One region of the Paenibacillus polymyxa M1 genome, then DNA from elsewhere that is predicted to be linked to it. Evidence: a T-box and tRNA genes for the amino acid it is inferred to sense, from the RefSeq annotation. Region 1 holds a T-box; the other regions hold tRNA genes.
The links. A T-box is a leader RNA that pairs with one kind of tRNA and senses whether it is charged. The one in region 1 lies ahead of argS (arginine--tRNA ligase), so its partner is inferred to be a tRNA-Arg.

Region 2: it encodes a tRNA-Arg, which carries the amino acid that the T-box ahead of argS (arginine--tRNA ligase) is inferred to sense. The anticodon was not compared.
Region 3: it encodes a tRNA-Arg, which carries the amino acid that the T-box ahead of argS (arginine--tRNA ligase) is inferred to sense. The anticodon was not compared.

What each region holds. Positions count from the first base shown of each region.
Region 1 is NC_017542.1:2,260,482-2,263,763, reverse strand. Features, by position in the region: gene argS (arginine--tRNA ligase) at 88-1,812, opposite strand; T-box leader at 1,872-2,130, opposite strand; gene PPM_RS10320 (four-helix bundle copper-binding protein) at 2,208-2,537, opposite strand; gene PPM_RS10315 (MogA/MoaB family molybdenum cofactor biosynthesis protein) at 2,801-3,282, shown strand, end outside.
Region 2 is NC_017542.1:4,579,341-4,582,622, reverse strand. Features, by position in the region: gene asnB (asparagine synthase (glutamine-hydrolyzing)) at 1-89, opposite strand, end outside; gene PPM_RS20600 (hypothetical protein) at 253-612, shown strand; gene PPM_RS20595 (DUF4870 domain-containing protein) at 922-1,215, opposite strand; tRNA gene PPM_RS20590 (tRNA-Arg) at 1,390-1,463, shown strand; gene PPM_RS20585 (6-phospho-beta-glucosidase) at 1,671-3,014, opposite strand; gene PPM_RS20580 (LacI family DNA-binding transcriptional regulator) at 3,202-3,282, shown strand, end outside.
Region 3 is NC_017542.1:4,526,951-4,530,232, reverse strand. Features, by position in the region: gene PPM_RS20395 (GH1 family beta-glucosidase) at 1-405, shown strand, start outside; gene PPM_RS20390 (exodeoxyribonuclease III) at 519-1,283, opposite strand; tRNA gene PPM_RS20385 (tRNA-Arg) at 1,498-1,571, opposite strand; gene PPM_RS20380 (hypothetical protein) at 1,810-2,742, shown strand; gene tig (trigger factor) at 2,886-3,282, shown strand, end outside.

The DNA of each region.
Region 1 (3,282 bases):
CACCTTTTAGAGAAAAAGAGCTGACTCGCAGTAATTTAGCTAGCAAAAGCAGCAGTGTACCTAACAAAAATACCCACTTGTGGTAGCTTACATCCGGTTAGGGGCTTTCAGTCCAAGAAGTCGCAGTGTACTTGCCAGCATATCCGCAGTCTGTTCCGCCAACTGAATGCGCCATTGTCCACCATCGACAATCCTTTCCTTAGCATAAAAACGGTTGAACGCTTGTGCTGTATCTAATGCAAATCTCGCAATAACTGAAGGTTCCAGTTGCCTAGCAGCACGTATTAGCTGTCCGTGATAGCGATCCAACTGCTTAAGCAGCGCCCATCCTGCGTCACCCAGCATTTCATCCGAAACGATATTCAAATCAGGAGAATGCCCGTCTTGGGCAAGGACGTTGTCACTGGAATTAGAATCAACATCAGAGCGGGCGCGAGCTTTCTCCAAAAGACTGCGTATGCGCGCATGAGTATACTGCACATAAGGGCCAGTCTCACCTTCAAAGGTCAGTGCCTCCTCTAACGAAAAATCCACTTCATTCAGACGGTTATTTTTTAAATCGCCAAAAATAATCGCTCCGATGCCAACGTCTTCAGCTATTGCCTGTTGCTCCAGCAAATTGGGATTTTTCTCCGTAATGATGGCTTGAGCACGCGCTACAGCTTCATCCAGCACTTCCTCCAGTTTCACCACCTTGCCGCGTCTTGTGGACATTTTTTTGCCTGCAAACCGCATTAAACCAAACGGTACATGCTCACATTGCTCGGCCCATATCTCCCCTGCATGCTTCAGCACCGCAAATACCTGTTGGAAATGTAACTTCTGTTCCCCGCCAACGACGTACAGCAGGCGATCAGCCTTCATCACTTCATGACGATAAATCGCTGTTGCCAGATCACGGGTGGGATAAATGGTAGTACCATCTTTTTTCAAAATTAGACACGGCGGCAGTTGCTCGTCTTCCAGACGAACCACAAGTGCTCCATCACTTTCTTCCAGCAGTCCTTTTGCTCTTAATTGGGCAACAACTGCCTGCATCTTATCATTGTAAAAACTTTCCCCCAACACATGGTCAAACGAAATGTTAAGACGTTGGTACATACGGTCAAATTCACTCAGACTGACTTCAACAAAAAACTCCCACAGCTGTTGAGCCTCAGTATCCCCCTGCTCCAAACGTCGGAACCACTCGCGGCCTTCCTCCTCCAAAGACGGATCATGCTCGGCCTCCTGATGAAAACGGACATATAGCTTCAACGATTCCCCGATCGGATCATGTTGTAGCTGCTCCTCATTGCCCCATCTTTTATAGGCCGCAATTTGCTTGCCAAATTGTGTCCCCCAATCCCCTAGATGATTCACACTAATCGGCACATATCCGGTTTCACCAAGTATGCGATACAAGGCGGCACCAATAACAGTAGAGCGAAGATGACCGATACCAAATGGTTTGGCAATATTGGGCGAAGACATATCAATCACTACTCGCTGTCCATATCCGGTATTGGGCTTGAGAAACTCAGCCTTGCTCAATTCAGCAAGCATCGGTGGAATATGAACAGATCGATCCAATGTAATATTTACATAGGCACCCGATGCTGAAGCAGTTAGACCCGCTTCATGGCTTACTAGCTCTGCCAATTCCATTGCAATATGCTGTGGAGACTTTCGAAATTTTTTAGCCAGCGCAAAACAGGGAAACGCCACATCTCCCCATTCAGGCTGCGGAGGCACCTCGAATAAAGATAAAACTTCTTTCTCCTCCAAGCCCGTATGAGCTACAATAGCTTGGGTAGCAATCATCAACAACATGTTCCTCTCTCCTTCTTTTTATAAGATCTAACAAAAAAAGCCCTCGCCTCTTGATATAATCAAGAGACGAGAACTTCGATATCCCGCGGTACCACTCTTCGTAAATCGGTTGTATAGCTAAAGCTAGCTTACACAAAATCGCGATTTCACTCCATTGACAAATAACGGTGTCTGCCGGGCTGATCTACTAGAAGCTCTTATCGTTGGATCAACCGTCTCCCGGGTGCGCTTCACATCGGATTTCATACCGGCTTCCACCTTTTCCGGCTCGCTGTAATGATACGGTTCCGTTGCTACTCTCCCGTTCCTTGACGTTAATTCCCACCATTATACAAACCTATTTAGTAGAAAGCAACCTTTTATTCCCTCTTCAGGGACTAGTTCTGTATATGTAATTACACTGCCACCAATTGGCGACAGGCCTCAACACAATGACGGCAGGCTTCTGCACAATGTTTGCAATGATTATGGGAATGCTTGCTGCATTCAGCAGCACATACCTCACAGGCTTTGGCACATAGCTCACAGATTTCCTCGGCAAAATCCGTTCCGCGCTGCAACATTTGAGAAGCAAACCCACATATCTCTGCGCATTCCCTACTCACTCGAATACATTCACGCAGCATAGCTAGATCATATTCCTTCAAACTTGCTACATAGCATACATTGCAAGCGTTCATACATTCCAGGCAAGCATCCACGCATTTTTGGTATGAATGATTCATAATACATTACCTCCCAGTTGTTGATCCTGCTGTACTATTACCCGCTGAACCTTGAAATTAATCATTTTATGTTCGCGCTTTCAACAAAATAAACCCAGAAAATCCCGACTTATGTAAGGAAGTGTACTATATTCCAAGGTGTAAGCGCAAGGATATTAATCACATAACTTTTTAGCCTTCGTTTCTGACTTGCATCCAGTCTGTCATTCCTCTATTGTAAAAAAAGAGTATGCTTAACCACTGATCAAGGAGTGAACATTGTAATGAATATAACATCTGTAGAGGAGCACCGACAGGAATCTCCGCAACAGGTTAACTGCATGGTCGTGACCGTCTCGGATACACGTACCATGGAAACCGATACTGGGGGACGACTGCTCAAGGAACTACTAGAAACGAATGGGTACAAGGTTGTTCGATATGTTATCGTCAAGGACGACTATGAAGGAATCCGGCAGTTGGTAGCCGAAGCTGCGGCACATGAGGACATCGAGGCTGTACTTTTAACAGGTGGTACTGGCATCTCTCCGCGTGATACTACGTATGAAGCCGTCTCCTCTCTACTGGATAAGGAACTACCTGGGTTTGGAGAAATCTTCCGTTACTTAAGCTTTGCTGAGGACATTGGATCAGCAGCTATATTAAGCCGGGCTGTAGCGGGCACTGTGGGCCAGACAGCTGTGTTTTCTATGCCTGGCTCCCGCGGAGCCGTTCGTTTGGCAATGGAACGCATTATTGTCCCTGA
Region 2 (3,282 bases), 2.3 Mb from region 1:
TCGGAGAGCGTTTGCGTCATATTTAGCAGTAACTCAGATTGATGCATCAAGTCTCCGTTCCACTGTATGAAACCTGTAATTCCGCACATGTCTATTCATCCTCTCTTTGTCGTGTTCATCCAGTGTTGGAATGAATCAAAAACTAAATCCCCAGTTCATCAGTATATATGCCGAAAAGAAGCATAAAATGTCTGTCCGTTCCGAAAACTACAGATGGGGCAACCCGTTTACTCGTGAGGAAGGAGGGAGACAATGTACTACATCAAGGATGCCAAAATACGCCGCTTCACTGAACTTGACGGAGTGCGCTGCGCTGAGGTAGAAGTGCGTCCCGGTGCCGCAGATGACCCGGAGCTGCTGGTTTATATCACAGCCACGAATCAGAAGGATGGTCAGCCTGACTATGACATGGTAAGGATCATCCGCAATGATGCCGATCTGGAGCTGGATTGGTACGACAATAATCTGCATTCGGCATTTGAGGAAGTGACCGACAAGGCTTTTACTGACTCTACGCACATTACCGCTGGTGAGGAACGGGAAAAATTCAAAAGGGAATTGCTTTCCTATGGGCAGCTTAGTACAGAGTTTGCCAAGGAGTTCGGGACATGAGAATATGGTGTACTATACCTCGGCTTTTGTTGATTTGGGCACCGGCGCCATCGCCGGATCAGCGTGAAAGGAGGGGGAAATCATAGACGGCAAAGCGAAGTATAAGAAAAACAAAGGCAGCAGTTATATTCATAACAATGAGTTCGCGGAAGAAGTGCTGGAGAAAAACGTAAGACATGAAGTACGCAGAAGTCCTAAACGCTTTGGGAATAAATAAGCTACCAGTGAACTAAAGCAACTCATCAAAGTTGATCCCAAAGAAGCCTCCGTATTCGTCAGATTTGCGAATATGGGAGGCTTCTTTTAGAATTAGGCCGCTTCACGCAGCGTCATGATCCCTTTGTAGATGTTATAAACAAAAACGCCGAGATAGACCACTACAAATAGCAGTACAAACCCGATAACTGAACCTGCATGATTGGCAGTGATAATAAAATACACTAGCGGAATCGCCGCAATAATGGGGAAAATGTGCGATAAAATGGCTTTTTTCGCGTGTCCCTGAACATATTCATCCCGGACTGCGATCCACACAATGACCGGCACCAGAAAAGGTGCGAAAAAAATGCTGAAATAACAAAGTGAAGACAAAAGGCCCCTCACGGATCACCCCTCCTTTTTGGCATCGTTCTTTGTACATAATACCCCTTTAGCGTCCAAATGATTCCTTTTGCAGCCTGCTTTCCTGTATAATGAAAAAATGCTTTTGACAGTTGGTCAAAATATGATATAATAACTAATGCACTGAATACATAAGGTTTTATTGATTGTCATCTTGTCCCAGTAGCTCAGCTGGATAGAGCAACGGCCTTCTAAGCCGTCGGTCGGGGGTTCGAATCCCTCCTGGGACGTAGCAAAATCTTCCTAATTCAATATTAGGAAGATTTTTTTTGTTCCAGTGGGATGAGAACCCCTTGGGGGGACGTCGGAGCTAAGCATCGTTAGCATAAACTTCGCAGTCTCGACCGTAGGGAGAGTATCCCTCCTGGGACGTATAGCAAAAGCTTCCTACATGTAGGAAGCTTTTTTGTATCCCGGCAGTATGATTGATTCTGGTTTTATACTGTCGCCTTTTCCTTATGAGCAAAGAATTGCGGCAAATGTTCTTTGTGTGCTTCCAGCAATTCATCCAGCACGGTTTGGGCGATATCCCCGCTTGGAACGAGCGGATTCAGGGTGAAGGCTTGCAGTGCTGTCGCATAGTCACCAGTGACCGCTGCTTCAATGGTCAGCTCTTCCATCGCCTTCATGACTTGCAGCAGGCCCCGCTGTGCTGGTGGGAATTTGCCAAAGTTTACAGGCTCTGCACCATGCGCGCGAATGACACTGGTTACTTCGATGGCGCTATCATAAGGGACATCATCAATCGCACCATTGTTACGTGTACTAACCACCATCAATGTGCCTTTGTTATTATAAATGGAATTAATGATTTCACATGCAGCATCGCTGTAATGTGCACCGCCGCGTTTGGATAATTCCTCTGGTTTGTAATCCAGATTCGGATCTTTGTACAATTCAAACAAACTTTCTTCCAGACGTTTAACGACTTGGCCCCGAGTTCCTTCGTTTTTGGCCTCCTCTAATTCTTCCTTGAGCATGTTATCGGTCATGTAGTAATACCGATGGTAAGGACAAGGCAGCATTTTCAATTGACGAACCTGATCGTACAGGAAGCGCATGTTCTTAATATTTTCAACGACCTTCTCTGGCTTTGCGCCTGGAGCGTACAGTCCTTCAATGACTTGCTCTGTTAATTCGGCCCCTGTTTTGTCATAAACTTTGTGCCAATGAAGGTGGTTAATTCCTGCAAATTTAAAGAACAGTTCTTCTTCCGGTTTGTCCAGTACAGCCGATGCACTCTTGATCGCACCGATGGGAACATTACATAATCCGATGACTTTATCCCACTTACCATAACGAAGTACCGCTTCGGTGACCATACCCGCAGGATTGGTGAAGTTAATCAACCATGCATTCGGACACAGTTCTTTCATATCTTCAACGATACTGAGGATAACGGGGATGGTACGAAAAGCTTTGAACATCCCGCCAGCCCCATTAGTTTCTTGACCGATCATGCCGTGTTTTAACGGAATACTTTCGTCCTTAATCCGGGCTTCCAGCAAGCCTACCCGAAATTGTGTTGTGACAAAATCGGCATCCTTCAAGGCTTCCCGACGATCCAGTGTCAAATGTACTGCACAATCAATACCTGCGGCCTTCACCATCCGTTGGGCCATGGCCCCCACGATCTCCAGCTTTTCGCGTCCTGCCTCAATATCTACCAGCCATAATTCCCGAATGGGAAGCTCTGCATAGCGTTTGATAAAGCCTTCTACTAATTCTGGTGTATAGCTGGAGCCTCCGCCAATGGTTGCGATCTTTATGCCTTTTTTCATGGTTAGTGCCTCCTGAGTATGTTTTTTAAAACCGCTTTCTTAAGCTCAAATTCACTGTAATCCCTGTAATGCATTACAGGTCAAGCGCTTTTAAAAAACTTATTTGGGGAAGGTGACAATTGTAGGGACGGGACCACGAACATGCTAAACACGAACATGCTAAAATAGAAAGAACGAGGTGAGAAATGTGGCAAATATTCATGAAATTGCAAAGCTGGCGGGCGTATCCTCGGCAACGGTGTCCCGTGTCATTAATAACCATCCGTAC
Region 3 (3,282 bases), 2.3 Mb from region 1:
GAGCAGGTTCACATGGAGGAGCCAGTAACAGACATGGGATGGGAGATTCACCCTGAATCCTTTTATAAGCTGCTGACGCGGATTGAGAAGGATTTTAGCAAGGGCTTACCCATTCTGATTACGGAAAATGGAGCAGCGATGAAGGATGAACTGGTGAATGGACAGATTGAAGATACCGGGCGTCAGCGCTATATTGAAGAGCATTTAAAGGCGTGTCATCGCTTTATCCGGGAGGGAGGTCAGCTCAAGGGCTATTTTGTCTGGTCTTTCTTTGATAACTTTGAATGGGCCTGGGGATATAGCAAGCGTTTTGGTATTGTACATATCAATTATGAGACGCAGGAACGGACCCCCAAACAAAGTGCGCTGTGGTTCAAGCAAATGATGGAGAAGAACGGGTTTTAAACAGAAAACCAGGTGCAAGTTAGCGATAGCTTCAATTTATGTAGGCCGTCATGCTGTAAAACAGAGCATGACGGCTTTTTAATTTTATAAAATACTTGCGTCAGGTAGGGGATCTATGCAGAAATATCTTGCAAATCCAATATAACAGGGCAGTGGTCACTGCCTGTAATATGGCAATCAATACTCGCATCCATTAATAGCGGACGAAGCCTCTCTGAGACGAGGAAGTAATCAATCCGCCAGCCGATATTCCGTTCCCTCACCTTTGGCATGTAGGACCACCAGGAATAAACATCTGTCCGATCAGGATAAAAATATCTGAAGGTATCTATAAATCCGGCGTTGAGCAGCTGTGACATGCGGTCTCGTTCCTCGGGCGTGAAGCCAGCATTACCGTAGTTGGCTTTAGCATTTTTAAGGTCGATCTCCTGATGAGCCACGTTCAAGTCTCCGCAAATGATGACAGGCTTCTGAGCGTCTAGTTGTTGCAGATAGCTGCGAAAACGGTCTTCCCATTCCAGTCTGTATGGCAATCGCGATAAGTCTCGTTTCGTATTTGGTGTGTACACATTGACGAGGTAAAATTTTTCGAATTCTAGTGTAATAGTTCGACCCTCTGGCTCTTCATTTTCTTCAAGTCCATAATGCACAGAGAGCGGCTTGATTTTGGTGAAAATAGCTGTGCCGGAGTACCCTTTTTTCTCAGCGTAATTCCAGTATTGTGCGTATTCCTCCATGTTCTCCATGAGGATTTGTCCTTCTTGAAGCTTCGTTTCCTGTACGCAAAAAATATCAGCATCCGTTTCTTTTAGATAAGTATAAAATCCTTTGGTTACACAGGCTCTTAAGCCATTTACATTCCAAGATATTAATTTCATTTGATTAAACTCCTTACTACTCCACGCAGTCAAGCGGTGTAATGGTATACCCTCGATAAAAGGCTGTCCCAGACAAGCGCTCAAACAGCGCTGCGGAAACAGCCTTTTCTACATTAAAATAGGTTGTAATACGATGCTAGGCTCCAACATCCACAGTGGGTCCTATTTCGCTGGAAAATAAAAAAAGCTTCCTAAACAGGAAGCTTCGGCTATACGTCCCAGGAGGGATTCGAACCCCCGACCGACGGCTTAGAAGGCCGTTGCTCTATCCAGCTGAGCTACTGGGACATAAAATTCAAGCGAATATTAATATATCATATGGATGAAAAAGATACAAGTCTTATTTTGCATATATCGCTTATTTGGCCTCTACACCACATAAATTCAGAATACACATCGTTTTTTTTGCCTTATAAAAGGGTATGTTAGAATACAGGTGAATATGTTGAAGACGAGTGGTTGAACTTCGGCTGCTGTTTCTCATATAATCTACAAATACTTTAGCTTGCGGAGGAGAGGGGGTGCCTTGAAAATAAAGGACTCCAAGGTGACGACAAAAGAAAATAATATCGTATTGTTTCCGAAGACACTGGACTACTATCAAATTCAACTTACGGTGATGCTTGAGAACGAACGTTACGGAGAGGCGATGGCGATGCTGCGTTTTTTGATGCAGTGTCAGGGACAGGAGCAGAAACAATACGATGAATGGAACGCTCTGTTACAATGGCTGGAAGCTGCATTTCCACAGTACGCTGACAGCGGGACGGCAACGGACAATGTGGAAGAAGACGAAGTCAGTGAAGTTGAGTTGGCTCGCCGTCATGCACGCTTTAAGCAGGAACAGGATGCAGGCTACGGTAACAAGCTTTTGCAGATGGCTATGGATCAACCGTTATCCGAACAGACGATTCTAGCTTTGGAACAGCTATCCTACTTGGAACTGCCGGAGATCGACGATGCCTTGCTTCGCTGGATTACTGAACGGGAAATCCATCCTCTTCTCCAATTCCGTGTTCTACAGACAATGAGACGCCGTGGAATGGAAGGGACGATAGAAATCAGACGGGGTGATGAAGAGACGGAAATCGATATTGAAACGGTTCCGTTACAGCCCGATGAGTTTCCAGAGGCGATTATGCGTATTTTGGAACGGGTAGCTGACCAGACTGAAGTGCATGAGCCTACACTATTCTATTTTGCACAGGAGCTATGGTCACAGTTTGTGATGGCAGTGTACGGTACGAAAGATTATAGATCAATGTTGGTGGAAGAGGACGGGATGCCGGATATTTGGGCAGCAGCACTCCATCAGACCGTTTCGGAAAGTTTGAACGGGAACAATAATGAGGAAGAAACCCGCGCTATATATGGCATTACAGATGCACTACGCTTCCGTTTTGAGCAAGCGTATCGGTCGATGCGATTATTCGTCGCGGCGGGAATGAACACTCCTTAATGACCGGAAACGTTTACCTGTTAAAGCATTCAAGGGCTGCCCTTGAAAAAGACAGTAATGTTAGATATACTATAGTGGTTATTTTGTGTGCGTTGATTGTAATGAAAACTAAGTGAAGATTTTGTTGGAGGGGAAAGCATAAAATGAAAGCAACTTGGGAGAAAATAGAGAAGAACCTTGGGGTTCTTGAAGTTGAGGTAGACGCGGATCGTGTAGCCGCTGCACTCGACAAAGCTTTTAATAAAGTGGTTAAACAAGTAAGTGTACCAGGATTCCGTAAAGGTAAAGTACCACGTCCTATCTTTGAAAAACGTTATGGTATCGAAAGTCTGTACCAGGATGCAATTGACTTCCTGTTGCCAGAAGCATACAGCCAAGCTGTAGAGCAAACAGACATCTTCCCAGTAGATAGCCCTGATGTTGAAATTGATCAATTTGCTAAAGGCGAATCTTTCAAATTCAAAGCAAAAGTTACGGTTAAACCTGAAGTAACTTTGGGCGATTACAAAGGCGTAGAAGTGCCTGTAAGCAAAAACGAAG